DNA from 3 places in the Pseudomonas sp. L7 genome. Region 3 is predicted to be linked to each of the others. Evidence: predicted binding sites of a transcription regulator. Region 3 holds the regulator's gene; each other region holds the start of a gene.
The links. Region 3 encodes FliA, which starts transcription of late flagellar genes. Its sites were predicted from a motif close to CTAAAGTTTNNNNNNNNNNNGCCGNTAA; they were not measured.
Positions count from the first base shown of each region.

Region 1: the regulator FliA is predicted to act here: its motif matches at 2,344-2,371, upstream of ACK3BK_RS24655 (methyl-accepting chemotaxis protein).
Region 2: the regulator FliA is predicted to act here: its motif matches at 2,785-2,812, upstream of ACK3BK_RS20095 (methyl-accepting chemotaxis protein).

Region 1 is NZ_CP176784.1:5,404,150-5,408,299, reverse strand. It holds gene ACK3BK_RS24665 (HlyD family secretion protein) at 1-812, shown strand, start outside; gene ACK3BK_RS24660 (efflux transporter outer membrane subunit) at 809-2,227, shown strand; gene ACK3BK_RS24655 (methyl-accepting chemotaxis protein) at 2,474-4,150, shown strand, end outside.
Region 2 is NZ_CP176784.1:4,349,365-4,353,514, reverse strand. It holds gene ACK3BK_RS20100 (glycosyltransferase family 4 protein) at 1-615, opposite strand, end outside; gene ACK3BK_RS20095 (methyl-accepting chemotaxis protein) at 787-2,661, opposite strand; gene ACK3BK_RS20090 (helicase HerA-like domain-containing protein) at 2,830-4,150, shown strand, end outside.
Region 3 is NZ_CP176784.1:3,820,485-3,824,634, forward strand. It holds gene ACK3BK_RS17575 (chemotaxis protein CheA) at 1-27, opposite strand, end outside; gene ACK3BK_RS17580 (protein phosphatase CheZ) at 40-828, opposite strand; gene ACK3BK_RS17585 (chemotaxis response regulator CheY) at 847-1,221, opposite strand; gene fliA (RNA polymerase sigma factor FliA) at 1,326-2,066, opposite strand; gene fleN (flagellar synthesis regulator FleN) at 2,063-2,896, opposite strand; gene flhF (flagellar biosynthesis protein FlhF) at 2,972-4,150, opposite strand, start outside.

The DNA of each region.
Region 1 (4,150 bases), 1.6 Mb from region 3:
CCGTGCTGGTCTGGCAGATGGTCGTGTACTACATGTTCGCCCCCTGGACCCGCGACGGCCATATCCGCGCCGACGTGATTCAGATCGCCCCGGATGTGTCCGGGCTGATCCAGAAGGTCGAGGTGCGCGACAATCAGGTGGTCAAGCGTGGTGACGTGCTGTTCACCATCGACCAGGACCGCTTCGGCCTGGCCTTGCGCCAGGCCCGGGCGACCCTGGCCGAGCGCGAGGAAACCCTGGCCCAGGCCGCCCGCGAAACCCGGCGCAATCGCAAGCTGGGCAACCTGGTGGCGGCCGAGCAGCTTGAAGAGAGCCAGTCGCGCGAGGCCCGTGCCCGCTCGGCGGTGAGCGAGGCGCAGGTGGCGGTCGATACCGCCCAGCTCAACCTCGACCGTTCGGTGGTGCGCAGCCCGGTGGATGGCTACCTCAACGACCGCGCCCCGCGTGCCCATGAGTTCGTCACGGCGGGCCGGCCAGTGCTGTCGGTGGTCGACAGTGCCTCGTACCATGTCGATGGCTATTTCGAGGAAACCAAGCTCAGTGGCATCCATGTCGGCGATGCCGTGGACATCCGCGTGATGGGCGATGACACGCGCCTGCGCGGCCATGTCGAAAGCCTGTCGGCAGGGATCGAGGACCGTGACCGCGTCAGTGGCGCCAACCTGTTGCCCAACGTCAACCCGGCGTTCAGCTGGGTGCGCCTGGCCCAGCGGATCCCGGTGCGCATCGCCTTCGATGAGGTGCCGGCAGATTTCCGCATGATCGCCGGGCGTACCGCGACAGTGTCGATCATCGAGGGCCCGCGGCCATGAAGCGCCTGATGCTGGCAGGGCTGGCGCTGTCGCTGGGGGCCTGCGCCATGGTCGGCCCCGACTACCAGGTGCCCGAGGATGCCGCGGTGCAGCGCAGCGACCTGAACGGCCCGTTGCGCCAGGATGCCGCGAGCGTGGTGTCGGCACCGGTGCCGGATGATTGGTGGCAGTTGTACCAGGACCCGCGCCTCAATGCGCTGGTGCGCCAGGCGTTGAGCGCCAACACCGAGTTGCGCGTGGCGGCGGCGAATATCGCCAAGGCCCGCGCGCAGGTCGAGGTCGCCGAGTCGCAGGGGGGCTTCAGCGGCGGCGCTAAGGCCGGTGCCCAGCGTCTGCAGGAGTCCGGCGAAGCGTTCCTGCTGCCGGAGAAAGTCCCGGTGGCCAACATCGGCGAGGCGATTCTCAGCGCCTCGTACCAGTTTGACCTGTGGGGCACCTTCAAGCGCGGCACCGAAGCTGCCAAGGCCAATGCCGACGCGGTGCAGGCAGCCGCCGACACCGCGCGCATCACCCTGGTGGCCGATGTGGTCAAGGCCTACACCCAGGTGTGCTCGGCCAATGAGGAGTACCACATCGCCCGCGAATCGCTCGACCTGCAGCAGCAGAGCGTGCAGTTGAACCAGCGCCTGCGCGATGCCGGCCGTGGCGACGAGACCCTCGTCACTCGCTCGCAGACCCAGTTCAAGTCGTTGCGCGCCGAGCTGCCGCGCTTCAAGGCCGAGCGCGAGGCTGGGCTCTATACCCTCGCCGCATTGCTGGCCAAACCGGTCGACCAGTTGCCGCCTGGCACCGCCGAGTGCGCCGAGCTGCCGCATCTGGCCCAACTGATTCCTGTGGGCGATGGCGCGGCGCTGCTCAAGCGCCGTCCCGACGTGCGTCAGGCCGAGCGCCAACTGGCGGCTGCCACCGCGACCATTGGCGTGGCCACCGGCGCCCTGTATCCGAACATCAGCATTGGTGCCCAGGTCGGCACCATCGGCATTCTTGATAACCTCGGCGAGCCTTCGACCAACCGCTGGGGCTTCGGCCCGCAGATCAGCTGGGCCATCCCAACCAACGGCACCCGCGCCCGGATCCGCGAAGCCGAAGCCTCGACCCAGGCCGCGCTGGCGCATTTCGATGGCGTGGTGCTCAACGCCATCCGCGAAACCCAGACCCGCCTGGCGCAGTACAGCGCCCTGCTGGACCGTCGCGATGCCCTGGCCGACGCCGAGCGTTCGGCGCAGGAAGCGGCCGACCAGACCCATCGCCGCTATGAGGCCGGGCGCGAGTCGTTCCTCGCCGACCTGCAGGCGACCCGCGCCTACACCGACGTGCGTGCGCAACTGGCGGCAGCCAATACCCAGGTGGCGATGGGACAGATCGGCGTGTTCCTGGCGCTGGGTGGTGGCTGGAAGGCCACAGCGGGGCAGTGAGTAGCACCGCGTCGTTGTATTGGTGAGTTTGTAGGAGCGGGCTTGCCCGCGAAGCAGGCGCCGCGATTCCACGGTCACACCGCATGGAAAACGTTTGCGCATTTCCCGGTCCGACACTCAAGTATTCCCCCGCGACGCCGATCTATTAGCACCAGCGTCCCGGAAGAGGACGCGATTTCCCGTTCAATATGAAGCGGGTGGTCAGCGTGATCAGGACGATCCCGGCCTCTTGCCAGGAGCTTCGCAATGTCTCGACCCCGTGCCCGGATTGCCTCGCAACTCGGCATCGCCCTCGCCATCGTGCTGGCGCTGGTGATCACCGGCAGTACCCTGTTCGCCCTGCGCTCGCTGGACGACGCCAACCTCGCCACCCGCCAGCAACACCTGGCCAGTGAAGCGCGGCTGCTGGCCGACCAGCTCGATACCTTCCACGGCTCGCTCAAGGACAACACCCAGCGCCTGAGTGGCCTGTTCGAGCGCCGTTTCGCCTCGGGCCTGTCGCTGCATGCCGGCGAGACCGTGCAGGTAGCCGGCCAGGCCACGCCCGCCCTGTACCTGGGCGACCAGCTGATGAACAACGACTTCAGGGTCGTCGATGAATTCCAGCAGATGACTGCCGGCATCGCGACGCTGTTCGTGCGCAGCGGCGATGACTTCGTGCGCATCACCACCAACCTCAAGAAGCAGGACGGCAGCCGCGCCATCGGCACGCAGCTGGATCGCCAGCACCCGGCCTACGCCAAGCTGCTCGCCGGGCAGATGTATGTAGGGCGTGCGCTGCTGTTCGACCGCAACTACATGACCCGCTACGTGCCGGTGAGCGATGCCAGCGGCCGGGTGATCGCCGTGCTGTTCGTCGGCTTCGACTACACCGATGCGCAGAATGCGCAGTTCGCCAATCTCAAGCGCTTCCGCATCGGCCAGACCGGCTCGCTGGCGCTGCTCGACAACCAGGGGCAGTGGCTGGTGCCGCCTGCGGGCGTGGCCGATCCGCAGGCTGCGGTTGCCGCAGTGGCCGGCCTGGGCGCCAAGGGCCGCTTCTGGACCAACGGCCAGCAGCAACTGTTCAGCGTGGTCGAACCCTTTGCCGAGGGGCCGTGGACTGTTGTGGCGAGCATGCCCGAGGCGGAAATCCGCGAGGTGACCTGGAGTGTCGGCCTGCGCCTGGCGATCGGCAGCCTGCTGGCGATGGTCCTGGCCGTGCTCGCCACGCTCTGGCTGCTGCGGCGCAAGCTGCGCCCGCTGGACGATCTGGTGCGCCAGGCCGAAGCCCTGGGCGCGGGTGATCTCAGTGCGCGCCTGGCGGTGACCAGCGAAGACGAGATTGGCCAACTGGCGCGCAGCTTCAACCAGATGGGGAATGCCCTGGCGACCATGGTCGAGCACATTCGCAGTGCTTCCGAGCAGGTCAGCGCGCGCTCGCGCTCCCTGGCCGGGCTTTCGTCTGGTGCCTGCGAGGGCATGGAGCAGCAGTCAGGCGAGATCACCAGCATGGCTGGCGCTGTCGAGGAGTTCAGCGCCACGTCGATGAACATCGCCGAGAACATGGCCGGCACCGAGCGCATGGCCCAGGACAACGCCCAGCAGACGCGCATCGGCCGCAGCGCCATGGACCAGGCGTCCGTCTCGCTCAAGCAGATCGCCGAGGCGCTGGGCGGCACCGCCACGGTGATGGACAGCCTGGGCGCACGGTCGCAGGAAATCGGCGGCATCGTCGGGGTCATCACCGCGATTGCCGAGCAGACCAACTTGCTGGCGCTCAACGCCGCCATCGAGGCGGCCCGCGCTGGCGAGCAGGGCCGTGGTTTCGCCGTGGTCGCCGACGAAGTGCGTGGCCTGGCGGCGCGCACGCGTCAGGCCACCGACGAGATTTCCGGGATGATCGCCAGTATCCAGCAGCAGACCGGGCATGCCATCAGCACC
Region 2 (4,150 bases), 530 kb from region 3:
GAAGACGAGCAGACGAGTGGTATCGGGAAGGCCGAGCTGGGCGCGCAGGTGCGGATCGCGCCTGTCGGGGTGGAAGGTATTCAGGTCGACTCCCAGGGGCTGTACATGCACATCGCGCACGCCAAGACGGCGCAGTTTGTCGGCCATCACCTGGCTCGGCGCCAGCACCCGGTCGAAATTGCCGTAGAGCTTGCTGACATAGGCTTCGACATTGGGGGTGAACCAGTTGCCCATGCGGTTGCTGACCAGCAATGGCAGGTCGGAGTGATAGAAGCCGATCACCGGCACGTCCAGCTTGCGTCGCGCTTCCAGGGCGGCCCAGGCGGTGAGGTAGGGATCGCCGACCTCGATCAGGTCAGGCTTGAGATCGCGCAGCACGTTGCACCAGGGCGTCAGGCGTACCGGAAAACGGTAGCCCTTGCCGAACGGCAAGGGCGGGGCTGGCACCTGGTAGATGCCATTGGCGTCACGGGCGCTGGGGCCGGGGATCAGCAGACTGTGGCGTACGCCGGGCATGGCGTCGAGGCGATGGTGTTTGGCATCAAGATAGGTCCGTACACCGCCGCTGGCCGGGGCGTAGAACATGGTGATGTCAGCGATGTGCACGATCAGCATCCCTCCGGGATCGTCTTCGGGTCTGTCATCCGGCGGTAACAGACCGACGGTGACGCGCCTAAAGGTTGACCTTTATGAAGGATAGTTTGTTCGATCGGGATTGGGCGGCGGGGCGCCACGCTGTGGGGGCAGGCAGGTCGGGACGAACCACCGCACCCACAGGGGCTGCATTCAGATACGGAAACTGCCCACCAGTTGCTTGAGGCGCGTGGCCTGCTGTTCCAGGTCGGAGCAGGCGCGCAGGGTGGCCTGCAGGTTTTCCACGCCCTCCTGGTTGAGGGTGTTGATCTCGTTGATGTCCATGTTGATCGACTCCACCACCGAGGTCTGTTCCTCGGTGGCGGTGGCCACCGACTGGTTCATGCCGTCGATCTCGCCAATGCGCTGGGTCACACTGCCCAGGCGCTCGCCGGCCTGGTTGGCGATCTGCACGCCGTCCTGGCTGTGGCGTTGACTCTGGTCCATGGTCTCGACCGAGGTGCGGGCGCCGACCTGCAACTCCTCGATCATCCCCTGGACCTGCTGCGCCGACTCCTGGGTACGGTGGGCGAGGTTGCGCACCTCGTCGGCCACCACCGCGAAGCCGCGGCCGGCCTCACCGGCACGGGCGGCCTCGATGGCCGCGTTCAGCGCCAGCAGGTTGGTCTGCTGGGAGATGCTGGTGATGACCTCGAGGATCTGGCCGATGTTGACGGTCTTGTCGTTGAGGGCCTCGATATGCGCGCTGGAACTGACGATCAGTGCCGACAGGCGGTTCATCGCCTGGATATTGTGCTCGACCACTTGCTGCCCCTCTTCGGCGAGCAATCGCGCGGAGCTGGCATGTTGCGAGGCTTGTGCGGCATTGCCGGCGATTTCCTGGGCCGCGGCGCCCAGCTCGTTGATGGCCGCCGCGACGCTGTTGGTGCGGTTGGCCTGCTCGTCGGAGTTGAGCATTGAGGAGTTGGAGGCGCTGACCACCCGCAGCGCCACTTCGTTGACCTGCTCGGTGGCCGAGGAGACTTCGCGAATCGAGCTGTGCACCCGTTCGACGAAGCGGTTGAATGCGCTGCCGAGCACACCGAACTCGTCATGGTTGTGGATGTTCAGGCGCTTGGTCAGGTCGCCTTCGCCTTCGGCGATGTCTTCCATGGCGCGGGTCATGGTGTGCAGCGGTTGCATCAGTATGCGGATCAGCAGGCCGAGCAGGGCGATGATGATCACCACCGCCACCAGCGTGGCAATCACCGCCGAGTTGCGGAAGGTGCTGAGCATGCTGAAGGCCTTGTCCTTGTCCACCGACAGGCCGATGTACCAGTTGGCCGAAGGCAGGCCCTTGATGGGGGTGAAGGTGAGCAGGCGCGCCTTGCCGTCGACCTGCACTTCGGTCAGCTCGCGAGACAGTTTCGGGGTGTTCTGCGGGAAGGCCTCCGACAGCGATTTCATCACCAGGGCATTGTCCGGGTGCACCAGGATCTTGCCCTGGTCGTTGACCAGGAACGCGTAACCCATGCCGCCGAAGTTCAGCGAGTCGATGATCTGTACCAGGCCGTCCAGCGCCAGGTCGCCGCCGACCACGCCGACATCGCTGGAGACCTTGTCGAGGATGCCGATGACCATCTTGTTGGTGGTCATGTCGATGTAGGGTTCGGTGAGAAGGGGACCGCTGGCGGCCATCCCGTCCTTGTACCAGGGGCGTACGCGCGGGTCGTAGCCGTCGGGCATCTTGCTGTCGGGGCGCACGCTGAAGCCGCCGTCGACCTTGCCCAGGTAGACCGTGAGGAAGCTGGAGATCAGCGCCTGTTGGCCCATCAGGGTTTCGGCATCGGCCGGATGCTGGGCGATATTCTGCGCAAGGTTTTCCACCAGCCGGATCCGCCCTTCGAACAGGTTGCGGATCGTGGTGGACGTGGACTGGCCCATTTCTGCCAGGTAACTCTCCAGATTGGCGCGAATGGCATTACGCTGGAGATAGTCGTTGTACAAGGTGAACAGCGCAAAGGCCAGTATCACGATCAGAGAGGCCGCCAAGAGAATCTTGTGGCTGAAACGAAGGCTTTTGTTCATGACGTCGTCGGGTCCGCTAAGGTTTTATCGGGTCGCTCGCACGAAGCACAGCAGAAAACAGTGCAACAATCCGGTGAGCCTTGGTGGGTTGTGTCCTGTATTTCGGGTCAATATCGCCTCTGCATATCGGCCGCTTTTAGGCAAAGCTTGAGAAGAGGATGAAATAAGATGTCGGATTCTTCGCAAATCGTTGTAGGTGCCGGTCTAGACGGCTTGCCCGTCAGCCAGGCCATGCGCTTGGCCAACCGCCATGGACTGGTCGCCGGAGCAACCGGCACCGGCAAGACCGTGACCCTGCAGCGTCTGGCCGAGGTGTTCAGCGACGCGGGGGTGGCGGTGTTCGCCGCAGACGTGAAAGGCGACCTGTGTGGCCTGGGGGCGGCGGGTTCGCCCCAGGGCAAGGTGGCCGAACGCATTGCCGGGATGCCGTGGCTCGCCCACCAGCCCAAGGCCTACCCGGTGAGCCTGTGGGACATCGCCGGGCAGAGTGGTCATCCGTTGCGCACTACCCTCAGTGAAATGGGCCCGTTGCTGCTGGGCAACCTGCTTGAACTGACCGACAGCCAGCAGGCGGCGCTCTATGCGGCGTTCAAGGTTGCCGACCGCGAGGGCCTGTTGCTGCTCGACCTGAAAGACCTCAAGGCGTTGCTTGGGCATCTGAAGGACAACCCGCAGTTGCTGGGCGAGGACAGCGCACTGATGACCACCGCTTCGACCCAGGCCTTGCAGCGACGCCTGGCAACGCTGGAGCAGCAGGGGGCCGAGGCGTTGTTCGGTGAGCCGGCGCTGCAACTGGAGGATCTGCTGCGGGTCGATGGCGATGGTCGCGGGCGCATCCACCTGCTTGACGCCAGCCGCCTGGTGCATGAGGCGCCGAAGGTCTATGCGACCTTTCTCCTGTGGCTGCTGGCCGAGCTGTTCGAGCAACTGCCGGAGCGCGGCGACGCCGACAAGCCGGTGCTGGCGCTGTTCTTCGACGAAGCGCACCTGTTGTTCAACGGCACTCCCAAAGCCCTGCAGGATCGTCTGGAGCAGGTGGTGAGATTGATCCGCTCCAAGGGCGTGGGGGTGTACTTCGTCACCCAGTCCCCGGGCGACCTGCCCGATGCCGTGCTTGCGCAGTTGGGCTTGCGCATCCAGCACGGGCTGCGGGCCTTCACCGCCAAGGAGCAGAAGTCGCTCAGGGCCGTGGCTGACGGCTTTCGTCCCAATCCAGCGTTCGACACCCTGGCGGTGCTCACCGAGTTGGGGATCGGCGAGGCGTTGGTGGGCACCTTGCAGGACAAGGGGACGCCAGAGATCGTCCAGCGCGTGCTGGTAGCACCGCCGCAATCGCGGATCGGCCCGCTGACCACGGCGGAGCGCAGTGCACTGATCGCGGCATCGCCCCTGGCGGGGCGCTATGACAAACCGATCGACCGTGAGTCTGCCTACGAGCTGCTGACCCAGCGCAAGGGCGAGCCGGTGGAGCCGGTGCCTCAGCCCAAGG
Region 3 (4,150 bases):
GATTTCTTCATCGGCGCCGAAGCTCATTAAACGTGCTCCCTAAAAACCCAGGCTGGACAGCAGATCATCGACATCGTCCTGACCGGACACGACGTCTTCACGCTTATCGGCATGAATCTGCGGACCTTCACCCCGAGTTGGATGTTTTTCTTCATCTTTTTCAGCACGCAATTGATCGTGGTCATGTTCGATACCGGCAAAGCGGTCGACTTGACTGGCCATCAACACGAGCTTGAGCAGATTGCTTTCGACTTCGGTGACCAGTGCGGTCACCCGCTTGATCACCTGCCCGGTCAGGTCCTGATAGTCCTGAGCCAGGAGAATATCGTTGAGGTGGCCGGCCACCTTGCGGTTACCTTCGGCGCTGTGCGTCAGGAAACTGTCGACGCGCTTGACCAGCTCACGAAACTCCGGCGCCGCCACCTCGCGACGCATGAAGCGCTGCCAGTCGACGGACAAGGTCTGGGCCTCGCTCGCCAGGTCGTTGAGCACCGGCGTGCTCTGTTCGACCAGGTCCATGGTGCGATTGGCCGCGTTCTCGGTCAGCCGGACCACGTAGGACAGCCGTTCGGTGGCGTCGGTGATCTGCGACACTTCCTCGGCCTGCGGCATGCGCGGATCGATCTGGAAACTGACGATGGCGCTGTGCAGCTCGCGGGTGAGCTTGCCGACCTCCTGGTAAAGGCCACGGTCACGGGTCTGGTTGAGCTGGTGGATCAGCTGCACCGCCTCGCCGAACTGGCCGCGCTCCAGGCTTTGCACCAGCTGCTCGGCGTGCTTCTTCAGGGTCGACTCGAACTCCCCCAGAGAATCGTTTCTTGATTCCATAGCGCCCCCAGACATGGCTCAGCCGTTGACGCGTTCGAAGATCTTCTCGATCTTTTCTTTGAGTACCTGCGCGGTGAAAGGCTTGACCACGTAGCCGTTGACGCCGGCCTGGGCCGCTTCGATGATCTGGTCGCGCTTGGCCTCGGCGGTCACCATCAGCACCGGCATGCCCTTGAGACGGTCGTGGGCACGTACCTTGCGCAGCAGGTCGATACCGGACATGCCGGGCATGTTCCAGTCGGTCACCAGGAAGTCGTAATGACCGCTTTCGAGCATCGGCAGGGCCGTGGTGCCATCGTCGGCCTCGTCGGTGTTGGTGAAGCCCAGATCACGCAACAGGTTCTTGATGATCCGCCGCATCGTCGAGAAGTCGTCAACGATGAGGATTTTCATATCTTTGTTCAATTAGACCTCCAAGCAGTCTTAAACGCGCTCGTCTGGCAAGCGCGCGCTCAATCAATTCGGCACCACGTAAAACGACTGCATCGAACCCGGGTTCACCGTGCCCGCCATTCACCCAACCGGCTGCGCAGACGCGCTGCGCACTGGCTGTGCAACTGGCTGACACGCGACTCGCTGACCCCCAGCACTTCCCCGATTTCCTTGAGGTTCAACTCTTCGTCGTAGTACAGCGCCAGGACCAGGCGCTCGCGCTCCGGCAGGTTGGCGATCGCGTCGGTCAGTGCGGCCTGGAAGCGTTCGTCTTCCAGATCCCGCCACGGCTCGACCTGGCCGCTGGCACCGTCCTCGTGCAGCCCTTCGTGTTCGCCGTCCTGCAGCAGGTCGTCGAAACTGAACAGGCGGCTGCCCAAGGTATCGTTCAGAATCCCGTAATAATCGTCGAGACCCAATTGGAGTTCGGCAGCAACCTCGTGATCTTTAGCGTCACGACCGGTTCTTGCTTCGACGGCGCGAATCGCGTCACTGACCATGCGCGTGTTGCGGTGCACCGAACGCGGCGCCCAATCGCCCTTGCGCACCTCGTCGAGCATGGCGCCACGGATGCGGATGCCGGCATAGGTCTCGAAGCTCGCGCCTTTGCTGGCGTCGTACTTGTTGGCCACTTCCAGCAGGCCGATCATGCCGGCCTGGATCAGGTCCTCGACCTGCACGTTGGCCGGCAGGCGCGCCAACAGGTGGTAGGCGATGCGCTTGACCAGCGGGGCATAGCGCTCGACCAGCTCGTACTGGGCGTCCTTGGACGCCTTGCTGTACATCTTGAATCCGCTCGCGTTCATAGCACCGGCCCCGCACTGGTAGGCTGCACCAGGCGCTCGACGAAGAACTCCAGGTGCCCACGCGGGTTGGCCGGCAGCGGCCAGCTGTCGACCTTCTGCGCAATGGCCTTGAAGGCCAGGGCGCACTTGGAGCGCGGGAAGGCCTCGTACACTGCGCGCTGCTTCTGCACCGCCTTGCGCACGCACTCGTCGTAGGGCACGGCGCCGACGTACTGCAGGGCCACGTCGAGGAAGCGGTCAGTGACCTTGGTCAGCTTGGCAAACAGGTTGCGCCCTTCCTGCGGGCTCTGCGCCATGTTGGCCAGGACGCGGAAGCGATTCATGCCGTAATCGCGGTTGAGCAACTTGATCAGGGCGTAGGCATCGGTGATCGAGGTAGGCTCGTCGCACACCACCAGCAGCACCTCCTGCGCGGCGCGGACAAAACTGACCACCGAGTCACCGATACCCGCAGCGGTGTCGATCACCAATACGTCGAGGTTGTCGCCGATCTCGCTGAACGCCTGGATTAGCCCGGCATGCTGGGCCGGCGCCAGGTGCACCATGCTCTGGGTGCCCGAAGCCGCCGGCACGATGCGTACGCCGCCCGGCCCCTGCAGCAGCACGTCGCGCAGCTCGCAGCGTCCTTCGATGACGTCGGCCAGGGTACGTTTGGGGGTCAGCCCCAGCAGCACGTCGACGTTAGCCAGACCCAGGTCGGCGTCCAGCAGCATGACCCGGCGGCCGAGTTCGGCCAGCGCCAGGGACAGGTTCACTGAAACGTTGGTCTTGCCGACGCCACCTTTGCCACCGGTGACGGCGATCACCTGTACGGGATGCATGCTACCCATGTCTGTTCTTTACCTTGTCTCGCGTGGGACCCGCCCACTTGAAGGGCCGCTGTCGACCCCCTGCGCCGTTCATCTTCAACCCGCCCGCTTATCGGGATTGTGGTAGAGATCAGCGAACATGTCGGCCATGGCCTCTTCGCTGGGCTCTTCCTGCAACTGCACGCTGACCGCACGGCTCACCAACTGGTGCTTGCGCGGCAGCTGCAGGTCGTCCGGAATGCGCGGACCATCGGTGAGATAGGCCACGGGCAGTTCGTGACTGATGGCCAGGCTCAGCACTTCGCCGAGGCTGCCCGTTTCATCGAGCTTGGTCAGGATGCAACCGGCCAGGCCACAGCGCTTGTAGCTGTGATAGGCGGCGGTCAGCACCTGCTTCTGGCTGGTGGTGGCCAGTACCAGGTAGTTCTTGGCGGCGATGCCGCGGCTGGCGAGCGACTCGAGCTGCATGCGCAGGGCCGGATCGCTGGCCTGAAGGCCCGCGGTATCGATCAGCACCACGCGCTTGCGCAGCAGTGGTTCCAGGGCCTGGGCCAGCGACTGGCCCGGATCGACATAGGTCACCGGCACATTGAGGATGCGCCCGAGGGTCTTGAGCTGCTCCTGGGCACCGATGCGATAGCTGTCCATGCTCACCAGCGCCAGGTGCTGCGAGCCGTACTTGAGCACGTAGCGTGCCGCAAGCTTGGCCAGGGTGGTGGTCTTGCCCATGCCGGCCGGGCCGACCATGGCGATGACCCCGCCCTCCTCGATCGGCTCGACCTCAGGCACCTCGATCAGGCGCGCCAGGTGCGCCAGGACCATGCGCCAGGCCTGGCGCGGGTCTTCGATTTCACCGGCCAGGTCGAGCAGTTCACGGGCGATCGGGCCAGACAGGCCCAGGCGCTGCAAGCGACGCCAGAGGTTGGCCTGCTGCGGCTTGCTGCCCTGCAACTGGCCCCAGGCAAGCGAGCCGAGCTGCACTTCGAGCAGCTCGCGCAGGCCCGAAAGCTCCGAACGCATGGCATCGAATACGCGCTTGTCCACCGCCGGAGCTGCCGGGGCCGGCGCAGGCACCGGCGCTTCCACATGCGGCTCGACCAGTGGCTCGGACGCGGTCAGCGACAGGCCGGCAAACAGTTGCCGGTTGCCGAGCTCGGCGTCACCACGCCCGTCCAGCTCGGCCTGGGCGGTGGCGATGCGCGAATGGGTCTTGCGCAGCTCGTCCTCGAGCTCGACATTCGGCACGCGTGGGGCCAGGGCGGACAGCTTGTAGTC